Regions from separate parts of the Streptomyces sp. NPDC002926 genome, predicted to be linked through region 2. Evidence: riboswitches for the same ligand, from Rfam matches in the RefSeq annotation. Region 2 holds a riboswitch; the other holds the start of a gene.
The links. A riboswitch is a leader RNA that binds a small molecule or an ion and turns the genes downstream of it on or off. The one in region 2 is predicted to bind S-adenosylmethionine.
Positions count from the first base shown of each region.

Region 1: another riboswitch for S-adenosylmethionine. It lies ahead of ACWDZ6_RS20575 (aminotransferase class V-fold PLP-dependent enzyme); the one in region 2 lies ahead of thrC (threonine synthase).

Region 1 is NZ_JBSFUK010000013.1:19,137-28,834, forward strand. Features, by position in the region: gene ACWDZ6_RS20540 (Ig-like domain-containing protein) at 1-419, shown strand, start outside; gene ACWDZ6_RS20545 (hypothetical protein) at 485-886, opposite strand; gene ctaE (aa3-type cytochrome oxidase subunit III) at 1,057-1,677, shown strand; gene qcrC (cytochrome bc1 complex diheme cytochrome c subunit) at 1,755-2,564, shown strand; gene qcrA (cytochrome bc1 complex Rieske iron-sulfur subunit) at 2,561-3,613, shown strand; gene qcrB (cytochrome bc1 complex cytochrome b subunit) at 3,610-5,238, shown strand; gene trpD (anthranilate phosphoribosyltransferase) at 5,369-6,433, shown strand; SAM riboswitch class IV at 6,532-6,649, shown strand; gene ACWDZ6_RS20575 (aminotransferase class V-fold PLP-dependent enzyme) at 6,879-8,387, shown strand; gene ACWDZ6_RS20580 (Lrp/AsnC family transcriptional regulator) at 8,448-8,729, opposite strand; gene ACWDZ6_RS20585 (rhomboid family intramembrane serine protease) at 8,726-9,451, opposite strand; gene ACWDZ6_RS20590 (hypothetical protein) at 9,602-9,698, shown strand, end outside.
Region 2 is NZ_JBSFUK010000007.1:106,354-116,051, forward strand. Features, by position in the region: gene ACWDZ6_RS15315 (glucosyl-3-phosphoglycerate synthase) at 6-944, opposite strand; SAM riboswitch class I at 1,104-1,231, shown strand; gene thrC (threonine synthase) at 1,249-2,532, shown strand; gene ACWDZ6_RS15325 (MoaD/ThiS family protein) at 2,579-2,854, shown strand; gene ACWDZ6_RS15330 (cold-shock protein) at 3,265-3,468, shown strand; gene groL (chaperonin GroEL) at 3,896-5,518, shown strand; gene ACWDZ6_RS15340 (peptidylprolyl isomerase) at 5,640-6,137, opposite strand; partial or broken gene ACWDZ6_RS15345 (ATP-binding cassette domain-containing protein) at 6,246-6,542, shown strand; gene ACWDZ6_RS15350 (PTS transporter subunit EIIC) at 6,638-8,164, opposite strand; gene murQ (N-acetylmuramic acid 6-phosphate etherase) at 8,224-9,153, opposite strand; gene ACWDZ6_RS15360 (MurR/RpiR family transcriptional regulator) at 9,220-9,698, opposite strand, start outside.

The DNA of each region.
Region 1 (9,698 bases), on a different contig from region 2:
GAATCAAGGTCGTGCTCGGCAAGGAGTACTTCGTACGGATGCGCGGTACCAGCATCGGTATCTCCGAGGGCAGCGCGGACTCGTACGACCTGCCCGTCTACTACGCGACGCGTGTCACCTGGAGCGGTGAGTACGTCCACGCCGCGCCGTGGTCCGTCGGCTCACAGGGGTACGCGAACGTCAGCCATGGCTGCACCGGGATGTCCACCAGCAACGCCGCCTGGTTCTTCCGGACCGTGCGCGAGGGCGACATAGTCAAGGTCATCAACAGCTCCGGCGCCGAAATGGCCCCCTTCGGGAACGGCTTCGGCGACTGGAACCTCTCCTGGGACACATGGCGCAAGGGCAGTGCCCTGGTGGCCGAGACCAGGGACGGCAGCAGCCCCGTCGACGTGGCGCGACTGCGGCCCCAGGTGTGACCCGGACCGACCGGATGCGACCCGGACCGAAGGGTGTGACCCGGACCGCCCCGGGCCGGGCGGCCTCAGGCCTGAACAGCGAGCCTGCGGCGCAGCAGAGCGGCCAGCGCGTCCGCGAACTCCACCGGCTCGACCGGAAGCGTCACAGCGGCCTCCGCGCGGCTCCAGGTGGCCAGCCAGGCGTCCTGCGGGCGCCCCATCAGCAGCAGCACGGGCGGGCAGTTGAAGATCTCGTCCTTGATCTGCCGGCAGACGCCCATGCCGCCCGCGGGGACCGTCTCGCCGTCCAGCACGCAGACATCGATACCGCCCTCGTCCAGCGCTTTGAGGACGGCGGGCAGGGTCGCGCACTCCAGGAACTCCACCGGCGGCAGATCGGCGGCCGGCCTGCGTCCCGCTGCCAACCGCACCTGCTCGCGGGTGCCCGAGTCATCGCTGTAGACCAGCACCGTGGCAGTCGCCTGCATTGTTCCTCCGCCTCGTTGGATCAGGAACCGATGCGGCGGATGCTACTCCGTCCGACCCCCTGTCAACAGCGGTTCGGACACCGCTTCGATGGGCCGTTCGGGCAGGACACACCCCACTGACACACCGAACGGCACCCCCCGGGGTGAGGGCGGGATAAGCGACCGACATAATGTCGGTCGTGGCGACAGCAACGACAGTAGAAACCGGGCACGCGCACCCGTCGGTCAATCGGCCGAACCTCACCAGCGTCGGAACCATCATCTGGCTGAGTTCCGAGCTGATGTTCTTCGCGGCCCTCTTCGCGATGTACTTCACCCTGAGATCGGTGACGGGTGCCGAGCACTGGAAGGAAATGGCTTCGGCCCTCAACTTCCCGTTCTCGGCGACGAACACCACGATCCTGGTGCTCTCCTCCCTCACCTGCCAGCTCGGCGTCTTCGCCGCGGAGCGGGGCGATGTGAAGAAGCTCCGCACCTGGTTCACGATCACGTTCGTGATGGGTGCGATCTTCATCGGCGGTCAGGTCTTCGAGTACACCGAGCTGGTCAAGAAGGACGGCCTCTCGCTGTCCTCGGATCCGTACGGTTCGGTGTTCTACCTGACCACCGGCTTCCACGGCCTGCACGTGACGGGTGGCCTCATCGCCTTCCTGCTGGTACTCGGCAGGACGTACGCGGCGAGGAGATTCACGCACGAGCAGGCAACCGCCGCCATCGTCGTGTCCTACTACTGGCACTTCGTCGATGTCGTCTGGATCGGCCTCTTCGCCACGATCTACATGATCAAGTAACGGCGCAGGCACTCGTTGCCTGAAGCAGACACAGTCCAGAAGCATCGACGCAGAAGATCCTGACACCGGGGTAATCCGTGAAAAAGCTCTCCGCACGACGACGCCATCCGCTGGCGGCGGTCGTCGTCCTACTCCTCGCGCTGGCGGCCACTGGGGGGCTGTACGCCGCGTTCGCACCCGCGGACAAGGCGCAGGCCGATGAAACTGCCCAGTCACTCGCCATCGAGGAGGGCAAGAAGCTCTACACCGTCGGCTGCGCAAGCTGCCACGGGATCGGCGGTCAGGGGACCACTGACGGCCCGAGCCTCGTCGGCGTGGGCTCCGCCGCTGTCGACTTCCAGGTCGGCACCGGCCGGATGCCCGCCCAGCAGCCCGGCGCCCAGGTGCCGGCGAAGAAGGTCATCTACTCGCAGAGCGAGATCGACCAGCTCGCGGCGTACGTGGCCTCCCTCGGCGCGGGCCCGATCACGCCGACCGAGAAGCAGTACAGCCCGGAAGGTGCGGACATCGCCAGGGGTGGCGACCTGTTCCGTACCAACTGCGCCCAGTGCCACAACTTCACTGGTGAGGGCGGTGCGCTGACGAACGGCAAGTACGCCCCGAACCTTGAGGGCGTGGACCCCAAGCACATCTACGAGGCCATGCAGACCGGCCCGCAGAACATGCCTTCCTTCCCCGACACCACGCTGCCGGAGAAGGGAAAGCAGGACATCATCGCGTACATCAAGACGGTGAACGGCGACGACTCCGAGAGCCCCGGCGGCCTGAAGCTCGGTGGCCTCGGCCCCGTCAGCGAGGGTCTGTTCGGCTGGATCTTCGGTCTGGGTGCGCTGATCGCAGTCGCCATCTGGGTCGCGGCCCACACCGCTAAGGCCAAGAAGTCATGAGCAGCCAAGAGAATCCAGAAGAGAACCTGCCGTCAGAGCAGGACGCCGCGCACGGCGCGGTAAAGGTCGCGGACGATCCGTTCGCGGACCCGGGGCTGCCGGCGCACAAGCCGCGCATCCAGGACATCGACGAGCGGGCCGCCAGGCGCTCCGAGCGTGCTGTCGCCTTCATGTTCACGCTGTCGATGCTGGCCACGATCGGCTTCATCGCCTCGTACGTGATCTTCCCGGTCGACAAGATCGTCTTCATCTTCCCGTTCGGGCATGTGAGCGCGCTCAACTTCTCCCTGGGGATGACCCTCGGTGTGGCGCTCTTCAGCATCGGCGCGGGAGCGGTCCACTGGGCCCGCACCCTGATGTCCGATGTGGAGGTCGCCGACGACCGTCACGCCATCGCGGCCGATTCCGAGGTCAAGGCCAAGGTCATGGCCGACTTCGCCGCGGGTGCGGAGGAGTCCGGCTTCGGCCGGCGCAAGCTGATCCGCAACACCATGTTCGGTGCGCTGGCCCTGGTGCCGCTCTCCGGTCTCATGCTGCTGCGCGACCTCGGGCCGCTGCCCGAGGAGAAGCTCCGCAAGACGATGTGGGCCAAGGGCAAGCTGCTCGTCAACATGAACACCCATGAGCCGCTGCGTCCCGAGGACGTCGCCGTGGGTTCGCTCACCTTCGCCATGCCCGAGGGCCTGGAGGAGGACGCGGAGGACTTCCAGAAGCAGATCGCCAAGGCGGCCCTGATGATCGTCCGGATCCAGCCGGAGGAGATCAAGGACAAGCGCGAGCTCGAGTGGTCACACGACGGCATCGTGGCGTTCTCCAAGATCTGCACGCACGTCGGCTGCCCGATCAGCCTGTACGAGCAGCAGACGCACCACGTGCTCTGCCCGTGCCACCAGTCCACTTTCGACCTCTCCGACGGCGCCCGCGTCATCTTCGGCCCGGCCGGTCACGCCCTTCCGCAGCTGCGGATCGGTGTGAATGACGATGGAAACCTCGAGGCGCTCGGCGACTTCGACGAGCCCGTCGGTCCTTCCTTCTGGGAGCGCGGATGAGTACTGCGACCGACGACAAGAACCGCAAGGCGCCCGCAGGTGAGCGGGTCGCCGACTGGGCGGACGGCCGGCTCGGGATCTACTCCCTGGCCAAGTCCAACATGCGGAAGATCTTCCCGGACCACTGGTCCTTCATGCTGGGTGAGATCTGCCTCTACAGCTTCATCATCATCATCCTCACGGGTGTGTATCTGACGCTGTTCTTCCACCCGAGCATGAACGAGGTGGAGTACCACGGGACCTACGTCCCGATGCAGGGCATCCGGATGTCCGAGGCGTATGCCTCGACCCTGGACATCAGCTTCGAGGTCCGCGGTGGTCTGCTGATCCGGCAGATCCACCACTGGGCGGCGCTGATCTTCGTCGCGGGCATGCTCGTGCACATGATGCGCGTCTTCTTCACGGGCGCCTTCCGCAAGCCGCGCGAGATCAACTGGCTCTTCGGCTTCCTGCTGCTGGTACTCGGCATGTTCACCGGCTTCACCGGCTACTCGCTCCCGGACGACCTGCTCTCCGGTACGGGTGTGCGCTTCATGGAGGGCGCCATCCTGTCGGTGCCGATCGTCGGCACGTACATGTCGATGTTCCTCTTCGGCGGAGAGTTCCCGGGCGGCGACTTCGTCGCGCGGTTCTACTCGATCCACATCCTGCTGCTGCCCGGCATCATGATGGGCCTGCTGGTGGCGCACCTGATCCTGGTCTTCTACCACAAGCACACGCAGTTCGCGGGCCCCGGCCGGAACAACAAGAACGTCGTCGGCATGCCGCTGCTGCCGGTCTACATGGCCAAGGCCGGAGGCTTCTTCTTCCTGGTCTTCGGTGTCATCGCGATCATCGCGGCCATCGCCTCGATCAACCCGATCTGGGCGCTCGGACCGTACCGCCCGGACCAGGTCTCCACCGGCGCCCAGCCCGACTGGTACATGGGCTTCTCCGAGGGCCTGATCCGCGCGATGCCCGGCTGGGAGATCAACTTCGCCGGCCACACGCTCGCTCTGGGTGTGTTCGTGCCGCTGATGATCTTCCCGCTGGTGCTGGTCGCGATCGCGGTCTACCCGTTCATCGAGTCCTGGATCACCGGGGACAAGCGCGAGCACCACATCCTGGACCGCCCGCGCAACGCCCCGACCCGTACGGCTTTCGGTGTGGCCTGGCTGACCTGGTACGTCATCCTGTTGATCGCCGGTGGCAACGACATGTTCGCCGTCTTCTTCCACCTGTCGATCAACAGCATCACCTGGTTCGCCCGGATCGCCTTCTTCGTCGGCCCGGTGATCGCGTTCGTCATCACCAAGCGGATCTGCATGGGTCTGCAGCGGCGTGACCACGACAAGGTGCTGCACGGGCGCGAGTCCGGCATCATCAAGCGGCTGCCGCACGGTGAGTTCGTCGAGATCCACGAGCCGCTCTCGCAGGAGCAGCTCCACACGCTCACCGCGCACCATCAGTACAGCCCCGCCGAGATCGGCCCGACGGTCGACGAGAACGGTGTCGAGCGCAAGGTGAGCCGCCTGCAGAAGCTCAGGGCCAAGCTCAGCAGGGGCTACTACGGCGAGGGGAACCAGATCCCCAAGCCGACCAGCGAGGAGTACAAGGAGATCACCAGCGGCCACGGCCACCACTGATCGCCTGTACTGATCCCGGCTGATCGCCACAGCGGGAGCCCCGTCCATTCGTTGGACGGGGCTCTTCGCCGTCTGCGGGGCTGGATAGGGTGGAGCCATCCCTATTCGGCTGTGGACCCTGGAGTGGACCATGAACGTTGTGACCCCGGTTGGCGGCGACAGCGTGGCGGACCTCTCCTGGCCCCGCGTTCTCGACGCGCTCCTCAGCAACCGTGACCAGGGCGCCGACGCCACCGCCTGGGCCATGGACCGCATCCTCAGCGGCGAGGCGACGAATGCCCAGATCGCCGGTTTCGTGGTCGCGCTGCGTGCCAAGGGCGAGACGGTCGAGGAGATCTCCGGTCTCGTACGGACCATGTACGCGCACGCCAACCTGATCGAGGTGCCGGGCCCCAGCGTCGACATCGTCGGCACGGGCGGTGACGGCGCCAAGACCGTGAACATCTCCACGATGTCCGCGATCGTCGTCGCCGGTACGGGCGCGAAGGTCGTCAAGCACGGAAACCGCGCCGCTTCGTCGGCCAGCGGCGCCTCCGACGTACTGGAGAAGCTCGGCGTCAATCTCGAACTCACCCCGCAACGGGTCGCCGAGGTCGCGGAGGAGGCGGGGATCACCTTCTGCTTCGCGGTCAAGTTCCACCCGGCACTGCGGCATGTGGCGGCCGCCCGCAGGGAGCTGGGCATCCGCACCACGTTCAACTTCCTCGGCCCGCTCACCAACCCGGCGAAGGTGAAGGCCCAGGCCACCGGTGTCGCGGACGCGCGGATGGCGCCGATCCTGGCCGGAGTGCTGGCCGAGCGCGGCTCCTCGGCGCTCGTCTTCCGCGGCGACGACGGTCTGGACGAGCTGACGACGACGGCCACCTCGCGGGTGTGGGTGGTACGGGACGGGGTGGTGCGCGAGGAGGCCTTCGACCCGCGGGACGTCGGCATCGACCTGGTGCCCGTGGAGGCCCTGCGGGGCGCGGACGCCTCGTACAACGCCGATGTCGCGCGCCGGCTGCTGAGTGGCGAGACCGGGCCCGTACGGGATGCCGTACTGCTCAACGCGGCCGCGGCTCTGGTGGCGCTGGAGCCGACGGACCGGAGCCTGAACGAACAGCTCGCGGCGGGCATCTCGAAGGCCGCCGCTGCGATCGACTCGGGCGCGGCCAAGGCGGCACTCGAGCGGTGGATCGCCGTCAGCAACGCCTGAGAGGGCAGTGGCGTGACGCAAGGCGCGGTTCCTCTTCCTGTCTCAGGAACTGGACCGCGCCTTGCGCGTCGTGGGACGTATGGCAGGATGCTTTCCAAGGTCATGAGTGACAGCGATTAAGGCCCCGGCTCGCTGTCCGGCAACCCTCCGTCCGTGGCGGGGTGCCCCGGGTGAAGACCAGGCCGTAGGCAGTGAGGTCTACGGCAAGCGCGGACCCCTGCACACCCTGGGGTCCTGGTCCTCAAGGGAGCAGTCTCGTGAGCAAGCGAATGCGATAGGGCTGGCAAGCCCCTTCTTCAGCAGACCCTCCGTACGGCGATCGCCGTGACGTGCGAGGGCATCCCCGTACACAGAGCCCTCACCCGGCTGCCGTGCGGGTCCGTCGAAGCCTCCCCCTAACTCCGTCGGGGGGACCCCCAGCCTTGTCCTGCCGGGAGATACCGCCATGTCCGCATGCCCGAACACCGTTGAGACCGCCACCGCGACTGCCACCGCGACCGTCTCCGCCACCGCTGCTTCCTCCGGGTCCGCCGACCCCGCCTGCGCAGCGCCGCTGCCGGTACTCGGCCGCGATGTGACCGTTCCGCTGGTCACCGGCGGCGAGGTCACCTACGCGGCCCTCGACTACGCGGCGAGTGCCCCGGCCCTGCAGCGGGTGTGGGACGACGTGGCCGCCTACGCCCCGTACTACGGCAGCGTGCACCGCGGTGCCGGGTACCTCTCGCAGCTCTCCACCGACCTTTTCGAGAGCAGCCGCACGACGGTCGCGGAGTTCCTCGACTGCCGCGCCGACGACCAGGTCGTCTTCACCCGTTCCACCACCGACTCGCTGAACCTGCTGGCCGCCGCGCTCCCCGCCGACTGCCAGGTTTTCGTCTTCGAGACCGAGCACCACGCCGCGCTGCTGCCGTGGGCGTCCCCCCGCGCCGCGGGGCGCAGGGGGAGCGAGGCCCGGGTGACCTTTCTGGACGCACCGCGTACGCCGGCCGAGGCCGTCCGGGCGCTGGAGCGCGCGCTCGCCGACCGCACCGCGCCTGGTCACGAGGGGCGCGGGCCCGCCCTGGTCTGTGTGACCGGAGCGTCGAATGTCACCGGTGAACTGTGGCCGGTGAAGGAGCTGGCCGCCGTGGCACACGCCCACGGCGCGCGGATCGTGCTCGACGCGGCCCAGCTCGCGCCCCACCACCCGGTCTCCGTACAGGAGTTGGACGTGGACTGGGTCGCCTTCTCGGGGCACAAGCTGTACGCGCCGTTCGGCTCGGGCGTGCTCGCGGGGCGCGCGGACTGGCTGCGGGACGCGGAGCCGTACCTCGCGGGCGGCGGTGCGTCCCGCAAGGTCGCCCGGCGCGCGGACGGCGGCGTGGACGTCGACTGGCACACCACGGCCGCCCGACACGAGGCCGGTTCGCCGAACGTCATCGGCGTGTACTCCATCGCCTCCGCCTGCAAGGCGCTCACCGAGGCCGGCTTCGACAGCCTCGTCGCCCGTGAACGGCAGCTGGTCGCCAAGGTCCGTACCGGTCTGGCGGAGGTGGAGCAGGTCAAGGTGCTCTCGCTCTTCGGGGACGACGCGCCGCGCGTCGGCGTCATCTCCTTCGTCGTCGAGGGCTGGAACAGCTCGCACTTCGCGGCCGCGCTCTCGGCGGAGTACGGCATCGGCGTACGGGACGGACTCTTCTGCGCCCATCCGCTGGTGCGGACCCTGCTGGGCAGCGACCCGCAGGGCCCGGGCGAGTGCGGTGCGCCGGAGGCCGATCCGGTCGAGCTCTCCCGGCCCTCGGCCGACGGAACCCCCCTCCCGCTCCGCTCGCTCAACGCGATCCGGGTCAGCTTCGGCGCCGGTACGCCGGACGAGCACGTGGAGCGTTTCCTGCGGGCGGTGAAGGAACTCGTCAGCGACGGTGCGCGGTGGAACTACCGCACGCAGGACGGCCGCTGCGTCCCGGCCGTCTGAGCCCTGATGGACGACGAGCCCCCGGACCGGCCGGTCCGGGGGCTCGTCGTGCAGCGGGCGTTACGCGTCGAGGCCGATCGCGAAGGCCGCCTCGAGATCGTGCTGGGAGTAGGTGCGGAAGGCGACATGCGTATCGGTTCCCTCGACGCCCGGGATCTTGCTGATCCGGCCGGGGATGACATCCGCGAGGTCGTCGTGCTTGGCCACTCGCACCATGGCGATCAGGTCGTACGTACCGGTGACGGAGAAGACTTCGCTGACGCTGTCCAGCGCGGCGATCGACTCGGCGATCTCGGGGATCCGGTCCACGCTGGTCTTGATGAGCACGATCGCGGTGATCACGGTTGGCTTTCTCCCTCGGTGGCCGCTGCTTGGGCCTTCACTCTAGTCCCCTGCCGGAAACGTCCCCAGGCATAGAGAAAGCCCAGCCCGAACCCCACCAGATGTGCGAGATACGCGACTCCCGGGCCGTTGCCCGCGCCCCGCGCCGCCAGCCACTGCAGGACGAACCAGAAGATCAGCACGATCCAGGCGGGGAGGCGCAGCGGCAGGAAGAAGAGGAACGGGAAGAGACTGGTGACCCGGGCCTTCGGGAAGAGGTAGAGGAAGGCGCCGAGCACGCCCGAGATCGCCCCGGACGCTCCCACCAGGGTCTGCTCGGAGCCGGCGTTGGCCGCCGCGTAGGCGAGCAGCGCCAGATATCCGCAGCCCAGATAGAAGAGGGCGAACTCCAGCTGTCCCATCCGCTCCTCGGCCATCGCCCCGAAGACGTACAGGAAGAGCATGTTGCCCAGCAGATGCAGCCAACTGCCGTGGACGAAGAGGGCCGTGAGGGGTGTGATCAGCGCGCGGGGGGAGGAGCTGCCCATCAGTTCGACGGGGATGACGCCCCAGCGCGCGAAGTATGTGCTCTGCCCGGTGAGCAGCGCGTCACCGGTGCCGTACACGGGATTGAGGCCGGAGGCGGGACTGAGGACGAACACCGCACAGCAGACGGCGATCGCGCCGTACGTCATCGCAGGTCCTGAGGCCGCGCCCCGGACAGCACCCCACCAACCGATCATGGACAGAGCATGGCGTAGTGGGACTGAACGGTACAGAGTGCCTCGCCGCGTCAATGGGGACCCGCGAGGCCGTAGGGTTACAGGCAGTACATCCGCAGTTCGACGGCGCACAGCGGCACCCGCAACCGCACCACGAAAGAGGACGGCACGATGACGACGGTTCCCCGGCCGACGGCCGAGACCCGCTGGCGCTGCACGCTCTGCGGCAACCTCACCCGCTTCGATGTCACCCGTTCCTCCAAGGTCG
Region 2 (9,698 bases):
GGTGGTTATGCTGCGCGACGCGCCGCGTACTCACCGATCTCGCGCATCGGCGGCCGCTCCTCCGTGTCCACCGGATACGTGCGCGGTTCGAAACCGTCCTCGCCGCGCTCGAACTGCGTGAGTGCCGGCCGCACCAAGTGGCCCCGGGACAAACGCAGTTGAGCCGTACGGTAGATCGCGGCGGCCATCCGGCCCAGTGCCTGCCCGTCCTGGTGCCGGTGTTTGCGCGAGCCGACGTCCACCTGTGCCAGCGCGTCGAGACCCACCGTGTGCAGCGCGTCCACGAGCAGGCCCAGCTCCACTCCGTAACCGACGGGGAAGGGGAGCCGCTCGAGGAGGGAGCGCCGCGCCGCGTACTCACCGCCGAGCGGCTGGACCACCCCGGCCAGCTGCGGCCAGTGCAGATTGAGCAGCGGACGCGCCACCAGCTCGGTGACCCGGCCGCCCTGACCTGCCGCATCGCCGAGCGGCCGGTCGTACATCGCCTTGACGAGCTGCACCTCGGGGTCGGTCAGCAGCGGCCCCACGATCCCGGAGACGAAGTCCGCGGAGAAGTCCCTGAGGTCCGCGTCGATGAAGCAGACGATGTCGCCGCTCGTCACCATCAGTGACCGCCACAGCACCTCACCCTTGCCGGGGACCGCCGGTATCCGCGGCAGGATCGCGTCGCGGTGCACCACCCGCGCCCCGGCCGCCGCGGCCACCTCCGCCGTCCGGTCGCTCGAGCCGGAGTCGATGACGACCAGCTCGTCGACGAGCGGCACCTTCTCCATCAGCTCGCGCCGGATCACGGTGACGATCTGGCCGACCGTCGCCTCCTCGTCGAGCGCGGGCAGGACGACACTGACCGTCGTACCGCGCTTGGCGGCCATCAGGCGGCCGAGCGGGCGGTCGGCCGCCGACCAGGAACGCCGGCTCAGCCAGCGCTCCACCTCTTCCAGCACGTTCGTTGCTCCCGGGTTGCCACGCCGCGGCAGCGGCAGGATCATGATCTTCATCTCGCGGTTCGGACGACTATCTCAACCGTCCGGGCCTTCGGTTACAGTCTTGAACAACGCGGATGACCGTCGCATGCCGGGGTCATCACGCTGACAATCGAATACCGCTCATCCAGAGGGGCAGAGGGAACGGCCCGTTGAAGCCCCGGCAACCATCCCGCCGACCGCGAGGTCACGGTGGGGAAGGTGCCAATTCCGTCTCGTGGCGAAGTCCGTCACGGGGAAGATGAGGAGAAAGGGCCTCGCCTCCATGGCTGTTCAGACTGTCACAAGCACCACTCCCGTAAACCTCGGTCCCGCCGCGGCGCTCTCGTGCCGCGAGTGCGGAGAGCGTTTCGACCTCGGCCCGATCTTCGCCTGCGCGCTGTGTTTCGGGCCGCTCGAAGTCGCGTACGACCTGCCGAGCGGCGACCCGGACGCGCTGAAGAAGCGGATCGAGGCGGGTCCCAACAACATCTGGCGGTACGCCCCGCTGCTGCCCGTCCCCGCGGACGTGGCCGAGAAGCCGAATATCAACCCCGGCTTCACCAAGCTCGTCAAGGCTGACAATCTCGCCCGTGAGCTGGGCGTCACCGGTGGCCTGTTCATCAAGGACGACTCCGGCAACCCGACGCACTCCTTCAAGGACCGTGTCGTCGCGATCGCCGTCGAGGCCGCGCGCGCCTTCGGCTTCACGACTCTTTCCTGCTCCTCCACCGGCAACCTCGCGGGCGCCGTCGGTGCGGCCGCCGCCCGGGCCGGCTTCCGGTCCTGCGTGTTCATCCCGCACGACCTGGAGCAGGGCAAGGTCGTCATGGCCGCGGTGTACGGCGGCGAGCTGGTCGGCATCGAGGGCAACTACGACGACGTCAACCGCTTCTGCTCGGAGCTCATCGGCGATCCGCTGGGCGAGGGCTGGGGCTTTGTCAACGTCAACCTCCGCCCGTACTACGGCGAGGGCTCGAAGACGCTGGCGTACGAGATCTGCGAGCAGCTCGGCTGGCAGCTGCCCGACCAGATCGTGATCCCGATCGCCTCGGGCTCGCAGCTCACCAAGATCGACAAGGGTCTGCAGGAGCTGATCAAGCTCGGTCTGGTCGAGGACAAGCCGTACAAGATCTTCGGCGCCCAGGCGGAGGGCTGCTCGCCGGTGTCGACGGCCTTCAAGGCCGGGCACGACGTCGTACGCCCGCAGAAGCCGGACACCATCGCCAAGTCTCTGGCCATCGGCAACCCGGCCGACGGCCCGTACGTGCTGGACATCGCGCGCCGCACGGGTGGCGCGGTGGAGGACGTGACCGACGGGCAGATCGTCGACGCGATCAAGCTGCTGGCCCGTACCGAGGGCATCTTCGCGGAGACCGCGGGTGGCGTGACCGTGGGTGTGACGCGGAAGCTGATCGAGGCGGGTGTGCTCGACCCGGCGCTCACCACGGTGGTCCTCAACACCGGCGACGGGCTCAAGACGCTGGACGCGGTGGCGCCGACCACCGGCCCGACCGCGACGATCCGCCCCAGCCTGGACGCGTTCCGCAACGCCGGCCTGGCCGGCTGACCACCCGGGCTTCCCGAACTCCCGAGACTCCAGGAAGGCACGCACCATGAGCGTCAACGTCCGCATCCCCACCATTCTCCGTACGTACACGGGCGGCCAGGCCGAGGTCCCGGCTGAGGGCGCGACCCTTTCCGAGGTCATCGCCGACCTGGAGAAGAACCACACGGGTATCGCCGCCCGCGTCCTGGACGACCAGGGCAAGCTGCGCCGGTTCGTGAACGTGTACGTGAATGACGACGACGTTCGTTTCGAGCAGGGGCTCGAGACCGTCACGCCGGACGGTGCCGGGGTTTCGATCATTCCCGCCGTCGCCGGCGGCTGAGCTTACCCAGCGTTACAGAATTGCCCCCTCCGCAAGAGAAGCGGAGGGGGCAATTCTCTATGGTTGAGCGCGGTACAGTTGGGGAAGGCCCCTCCGCTGCTTGTGCCGACCGCATATGAGAATGCGCCCGGGCGCGACAAGAAGCAGCCAATGTGTTCCCTCGAATTGCCGCATAGGCGTTATTTGCCGGGCCCGACTTGCCCCGGAATACTTTGAATCCTGGTCAATTATCCGTTCGGTCGTGCTCAGAATTCTCGTCCGACTGACCTGTTGCAGAGGGCAGTTGGGCAGATACATTCAGCCGCGGTCGACGCGTTCCGGCGCACACCCTCTCCTGTCGGAGGGTGGAGGTCTGACCCGGGTCCGCGAAGTGCGGTCCTGCGCAAGGGCCAGTAATAGGGGAGTTAGGCATGGCTCAGGGCACCGTCAAGTGGTTCAACGCGGAGAAGGGGTACGGCTTCATCGCGGTCGACGGTGGTGCGGATGTTTTCGTCCACTACAGCGCGATCCAGATGGACGGGTACCGCACCCTTGAAGAGGGTCAGCGAGTTGAATTCGAGATCTCGCAGGGCCAGAAGGGTCCGCAGGCGGACATGGTCAAGCTCGCCGTCTGATCTCGGCGCGATCGGCCACCGACGCACGCACTCACGGCGAGGGGCCCGCATCCCACCAGGGATGCGGGCCCCTCGTGCGTCTGCTCTCGGTTCGGTCTCGTGTGTCCGCTCGCGGTTCGGCCTCGTGTGTCCGCTCGCGGTTCGGCCTCGTGCTTCCGCGGTTCGGCCCCATGCGTTCCCTCGTGCGTCTCCCGCCGTCGGTTCGTGGCCGGTTCGGGGGGTTTCGATCCGCGAGAGTCGCTTGCACTCTCCTAGGGCGAGTGCTAATCATTGGCGTTAGCACTCTGACAGTGAGAGTGACAACGAGGACCGGGTTGGTGAGGTCCGCAGGCCGGGTGGGGCAAGGAACCACAAGGCAGGCAGACCGTCCGTCGCGGGCGCCAGCGCGGTCCGGAGAATCCACCCCAGTCCGGGAGGACCACTTCACATGGCCAAGATCATCGCGTTCGACGAGGAGGCACGGCGCGGTCTCGAGCGCGGGATGAACCAGCTCGCCGACGCCGTCAAGGTCACCCTTGGCCCCAAGGGCCGTAACGTCGTCCTCGAGAAGAAGTGGGGCGCCCCCACGATCACCAACGATGGTGTATCCATCGCCAAGGAGATCGAGCTCGAGGACCCGTACGAGAAGATCGGCGCCGAGCTGGTCAAGGAAGTCGCCAAGAAGACGGACGACGTCGCCGGTGACGGTACGACCACCGCGACCGTCCTCGCCCAGGCACTGGTCCGCGAGGGCCTGCGCAACGTGGCCGCCGGCGCCAACCCGATGGCCCTCAAGCGTGGCATCGAGAAGGCCGTCGAGGCCGTCTCCGGTGCGCTGCTCGAGCAGGCCAAGGACGTGGAGACCAAGGAGCAGATCGCTTCTACGGCCTCCATCTCCGCCGCCGACACCCAGATCGGCGAGCTCATCGCCGAGGCTATGGACAAGGTCGGCAAGGAAGGCGTCATCACCGTCGAGGAGTCCCAGACCTTCGGTCTGGAGCTTGAGCTCACCGAAGGTATGCGCTTCGACAAGGGCTACATCTCGGCGTACTTCGCCACCGACATGGAGCGTATGGAGTCGTCGCTCGACGACCCGTACATCCTCATCGTCAACTCGAAGATCAGCTCGGTCAAGGACCTGCTGCCGCTCCTCGAGAAGGTCATGCAGTCCGGCAAGCCGCTGCTGATCATCGCCGAGGACGTCGAGGGCGAGGCCCTGTCGACCCTGGTCGTCAACAAGATCCGTGGCACCTTCAAGTCCGTTGCCGTCAAGGCCCCGGGCTTCGGTGACCGCCGCAAGGCGATGCTGAACGACATCGCCATCCTCACCGGCGGCACGGTCATCTCCGAGGAGGTCGGCCTCAAGCTCGAGAACGCGAGCCTGGACCTGCTCGGCCGCGCCCGCAAGGTCGTTGTCACCAAGGACGAGACGACGATCGTCGACGGTGCCGGTGAGAGCGAGCAGGTTGCCGGTCGCGTCAACCAGATCCGTGCCGAGATCGAGAACTCCGACTCGGACTACGACCGCGAGAAGCTCCAGGAGCGCCTCGCGAAGCTGGCCGGCGGCGTGGCCGTCATCAAGGCCGGCGCCGCGACCGAGGTCGAGCTCAAGGAGCGCAAGCACCGCATCGAGGACGCGGTGCGCAACGCCAAGGCCGCCGTCGAGGAGGGCATCGTCGCCGGTGGTGGCGTGGCTCTGCTCCAGGCGACTTCGGTCTTCGAGAAGCTCGACCTCGAGGGTGACGAGGCGACCGGCGCCAACGCCGTGAAGCTCGCGCTCGAGGCTCCGCTCAAGCAGATCGCCGTCAACGGTGGTCTCGAGGGTGGCGTCGTCGTCGAGAAGGTGCGCAACCTGGCCGTCGGCCACGGTCTGAACGCCGCGACCGGCGAGTACGTCGACATGATCGCCGAGGGCATCATCGACCCCGCGAAGGTGACCCGCTCTGCTCTGCAGAACGCCGCCTCCATCGCGGCGCTGTTCCTCACCACCGAGGCCGTCATCGCCGACAAGCCCGAGAAGGCCGGTGCCCCCGCGGGCGGCGGCATGCCGGGTGGTGACATGGACTTCTGAGCCTCGGCTCGGTAAGCCCGGTTACGCGACCGAAGGCGGCATCCCTGACAGGGGTGCCGCCTTCGGGCGTTTCAGCGCGTGGTCACACGGCGACCTCTCGGCCGCTCAGGTCCCGCAGACGTCAGGCGACGCCGGAGCCCGAGATGGTGATCTTGGCCTTGGTGCGGCCGCTCTGCGAGCCGTAGCTCTCGATCTTCTTGACCAGGGCCATGCCGGCCTCGTCGGCGACCTCGCCGAACACGACGTGCTTGCCGTCCAGCCACGGCGTCAGCACGGTGGTGATGAAGAACTGGGAGCCGTTGCTGTTCGGCCCGGCGTTGGCCATCGAGAGCAGGCCCGGCTTGTTGTGCGTGAGCTTGAAGTTCTCGTCGGCGAACTTCTCGCCGTAGATGCTCTTGCCGCCGGTGCCGTCACCGCGGGTGAAGTCGCCGCCCTGCAGCATGAAGTCGGGGATGACCCGGTGGAACGAGGACCCCTCGTACCCGAAGCCCTTCTCGCCGGTGGCGAGCGCGCGGAAGTTCTCCGCCGTCTTGGGCACGACGTCGTCGTACAGGTTGAAGTTGATCCGCCCGGCGGGGGCGTCATTGATGGTGATGTCGAAGTAGACCTTGGTCGTCATAGGGCCATCCTGACATCCCCGGCAGGCGGGGGCACGACGGGCGCCCCGGTCCCCGCGTCGGTGGGCGAGCGATGGCATGGGTGTCCGAGTGCCCGAGGTGCCGAACCGGGGGAGCGGCACGGGCATCTGCCCGGGGAGCTGTCCGGCGGGCAGCGGCAGCGCGTGGCGATCGCGCGTGCGCTGGTCGAGCGGCCCGCGGTGCTGCTGGCCGACGAACCCACCGGGAATCTCGACGAGTCGATGCGCGACGAGATCATGGATCTGCTGGAGGGGCTGTGCGAGGGGCACACCCTGGCCTTCGTGATGGTCACGCACGACTCGGCGCCGGCGCGCAGGGCTCCTCGGCCGACCGTCATCAGCAAGGGACGGGTGACGATCAAGGAGCAGGCGGCGGGGGCGGCGTAGGCCGGGCCGGGGCTCCGCCCCGGACCCCGCTCCTCGATCGCCGGACGCGCGTGATTGTCCGGCGATCGAGGACACGCCCGAAGGGCGCACGGGCATCAGGGCGTGGCCGACGCGGGCTCCTTCGGCGGGGCGGGGGAGCCCGAGGCCACCGGGGACACGGACTCCTCCGGAGCCACGTTCAGCTCCTGGAGCATCGGGCCGGTGAAGCCGAACCAGTACGTGGCCAGGAAACCCACGACGTAACCGACCAGCAGGCCGGCCGCGTAGACCCCGATCGTCTCGCCCGGGCCCTTGTTGCCGTCGAGCAGCGGGAACAGCGCCCAGCCCGAGGGGCCGATCGCCGTGGAGCCGACCTTGTCGCCCAGCATGTTGAACAGCCCTACGAAGCCGCCGCCGAACGCGCCGCCGACGCAGGCCGTGACGAACGGGCGGCCCAGCGGGAGCGAGACGCCGTAGATCAGCGGCTCGCCGACGCCCAGAAAGCCCGCCGGGAGCGCGGACCTGATGGTGCTGCGGATCGAGGTGTTGCGGGGCAGCCGGAGGTAGACCGCGGCCGCCGCGCCGACCTGGCCGGCCCCCGCCATCGCGAGGATCGGGAGCAGGACCGTATAACTCTGCTGCTCGATGAGTGTGGTGTGGATCGGGATCAGCGCCTGGTGCAGGCCCAGCATCACCAGCGGCAGGAAGAGACCGCCGAGGACGAAGCCCGCGGCCGCGCCGCCGCCTGCCAGCAGCCGGTTCGCGAAGTCGCCGATGGCGGTGGAGATCTCACCGGCCACGAACATCACGCCGAAGAGGGTCACCAGGCCGGAGACGAGGACGGTGAGGGCCGGGGTGACCAGGACGTCCAGGGCCTCCGGCACCCAGCGGCGGCACCACTTCTCCACGTACACCGCGAGCAGCGCCGCGCCGAGCGCGCCCAGGACGCCGCCCTGTCCCGGGGAGAGGTGGACACCGAAAGCGGTGATCTTCGCGACGCCGGGGAAGACGATGATCGCGGCGACCGCGCCGCCCAGGATCGGCGTACCGCCGAACTCCTTCGCGGTGTTGTAGCCGACGAAGACCGCGATGAGCGACATGAAGCCGGAGGCGATCGCGGCGATCGCGGGCACCACGGCCGGGGCCCAGCCGAGATTGGTCAGCAGACCGTTGAGTCCGGCGATGATTCCGCAGCCGATGAGGGCCGGGATCAGCGGGACGAAGATGTTCGCGATACGGCGCAGGAAGAGTTTGAAGGGCGTCGAATTCCGCGCCTTCCGGGCCGCCTTGATGGCGGCGCCCCGATCGGCGAGGTCACCGGCGGTCCTGGGGGCCGCTGCCACGAGCGCCTCGAACTGCGGGGTGACCCGGGCGACCGTGCCCGGCCCGAGCACGATCTGGTACGTGTCGTCCTCGACCACGCCCATGACCGCGGGAAGTGCCTTCAGGGCCTCTTCCTGTACGAGGGAGGGGTCGCGCAGGCCGAGGCGGAGGCGGGTCATGCAGTGCGCGACGGTGGTGATGTTCCGGGCGCCGCCGACCAGGGGGAGGATGGCGGCGGCGATGGCGCTGTTCTTGTCCGGGGAGCCCGGGGAGCCCGGGGCGTCGGGGGAGGCGGGGGAGTCCGGGGCGTCTGTTGCCATGGTGCGGAGTGCCTTGCTGTGGGGGGACGTTCGTGCTGCGGGGGATGTTCGGTCGGTGGTTACGGGCGGGCGGACTGCAGTGCCGCGCGCAGATGGCCCCTGCTCTCCGTCAGGAGCCGTGCGGCGGTGGGGCCGTCGACCGATCCGAGGATGGTGAGGATGGCGTTCTTCACCTCACCGTCGGTCGCGGCGAGGGCGGCCTCGATCTCCTCGTCCGACGCGCCGGTGGCGAGCGCGACGATCCGGCGCGAGCGGGCGCGCAGTTTCTCGTTGGAGGCGCGGACGTCCACCATCAGATTCCCGTACGTCTTGCCGAGCCGGATCATCGTGATCGTCGAGATCATGTTGAGGACCAGCTTCTGCGCCGTACCGGCCTTCAACCGGGTGGAGCCGGTGAGCAGTTCGGGGCCGACGACCACCTCGATGCCGTGGTCGGCGGCCGCGCCGAGTGCGCTGTCCGCGTTGCAGGACAGGCCGATGGTGAGCGCTCCGAGGGATCGGGCGTGCTCGACCGCGCCGATCGCGTACGGAGTACGGCCGGAGGCGGAGATCCCGACCACGGTGTCGTCGGCGGTCAGCTTCAGCGCGTCCAGGTCGGCGGCGGCCAGCTCCTTGCTGTCCTCGGCCCCCTCGACCGCCTTGACCATGGCGGACGGGCCGCCCGCGATCAGGCCCAGGACCTCGGCCGGGTCGGTGTTGAAGGTGGGCGGGCACTCGCTCGCGTCCAGTACGCCGAGGCGTCCGGCCGTGCCGGCGCCCGCGTAGACCAGCCGGCCGCCGCGGGACATCCGCCCGGCGGTGTCGTCGATCGCGGCGGCGATCCGCGGCAGCTGCGCGGCGACGGCGGCGGGGACGGTCTCGTCCTCGCTGTTCATGATCCTGGCGATCTCGAGGGTGGGGAGCTGGTCGATGTCGGCGAGCTCGGGCCGGAAAGCCTCGGTGGTGAGGGTGGCCAGCTCGGCGCGGAGTTCACCGTAGGAGAAGGTCATGAAGCGCGGCTCTGCTTTCTCGGTCCGTGGGGGGCGGGTTCGGGCTGCTCGGCGGGGACGAGGTGCTCAGCGGGTGCGGGTGCGGGGGCTGTGCCGGTGGGCGAGCGCCTCGTACGAAGCGGCCAGAGCGGGGGCAGCTGTCTCGTACGTGCGCTGCGCCACGCCTATGAACAGGCAGTCCACGACGAGGAGTTGGCTGGTGCGGGACGACATGGCGGCCGGCCGCAGCTCGCTCTCGCGGGCGGTGGAGGTGGTCAGCACATGGTCGGCGTACTGCGACACGGGACCGTCCGGGCGGCCGGTGATCGCGACCGTCGTCGCACCGCGGTCGAAAGCGACGCGCAGCGGCTCGATGACGTCGCCGGTGGAGCCGGAGTGGGTGATGGCGATGGCGACATCTCCGGAGCGCAGCTGCACGGCGTTGGTGACGGCGAGGTGCGGATCGGTGTGGGCGTGCGCGATCAGGCCGATGCGCAGCAGCTTCTGGGCCAGGTCCATGCCGACGAGGGAGGACGCGCCGGCGCCGTAGATGTCTATACGCCGGG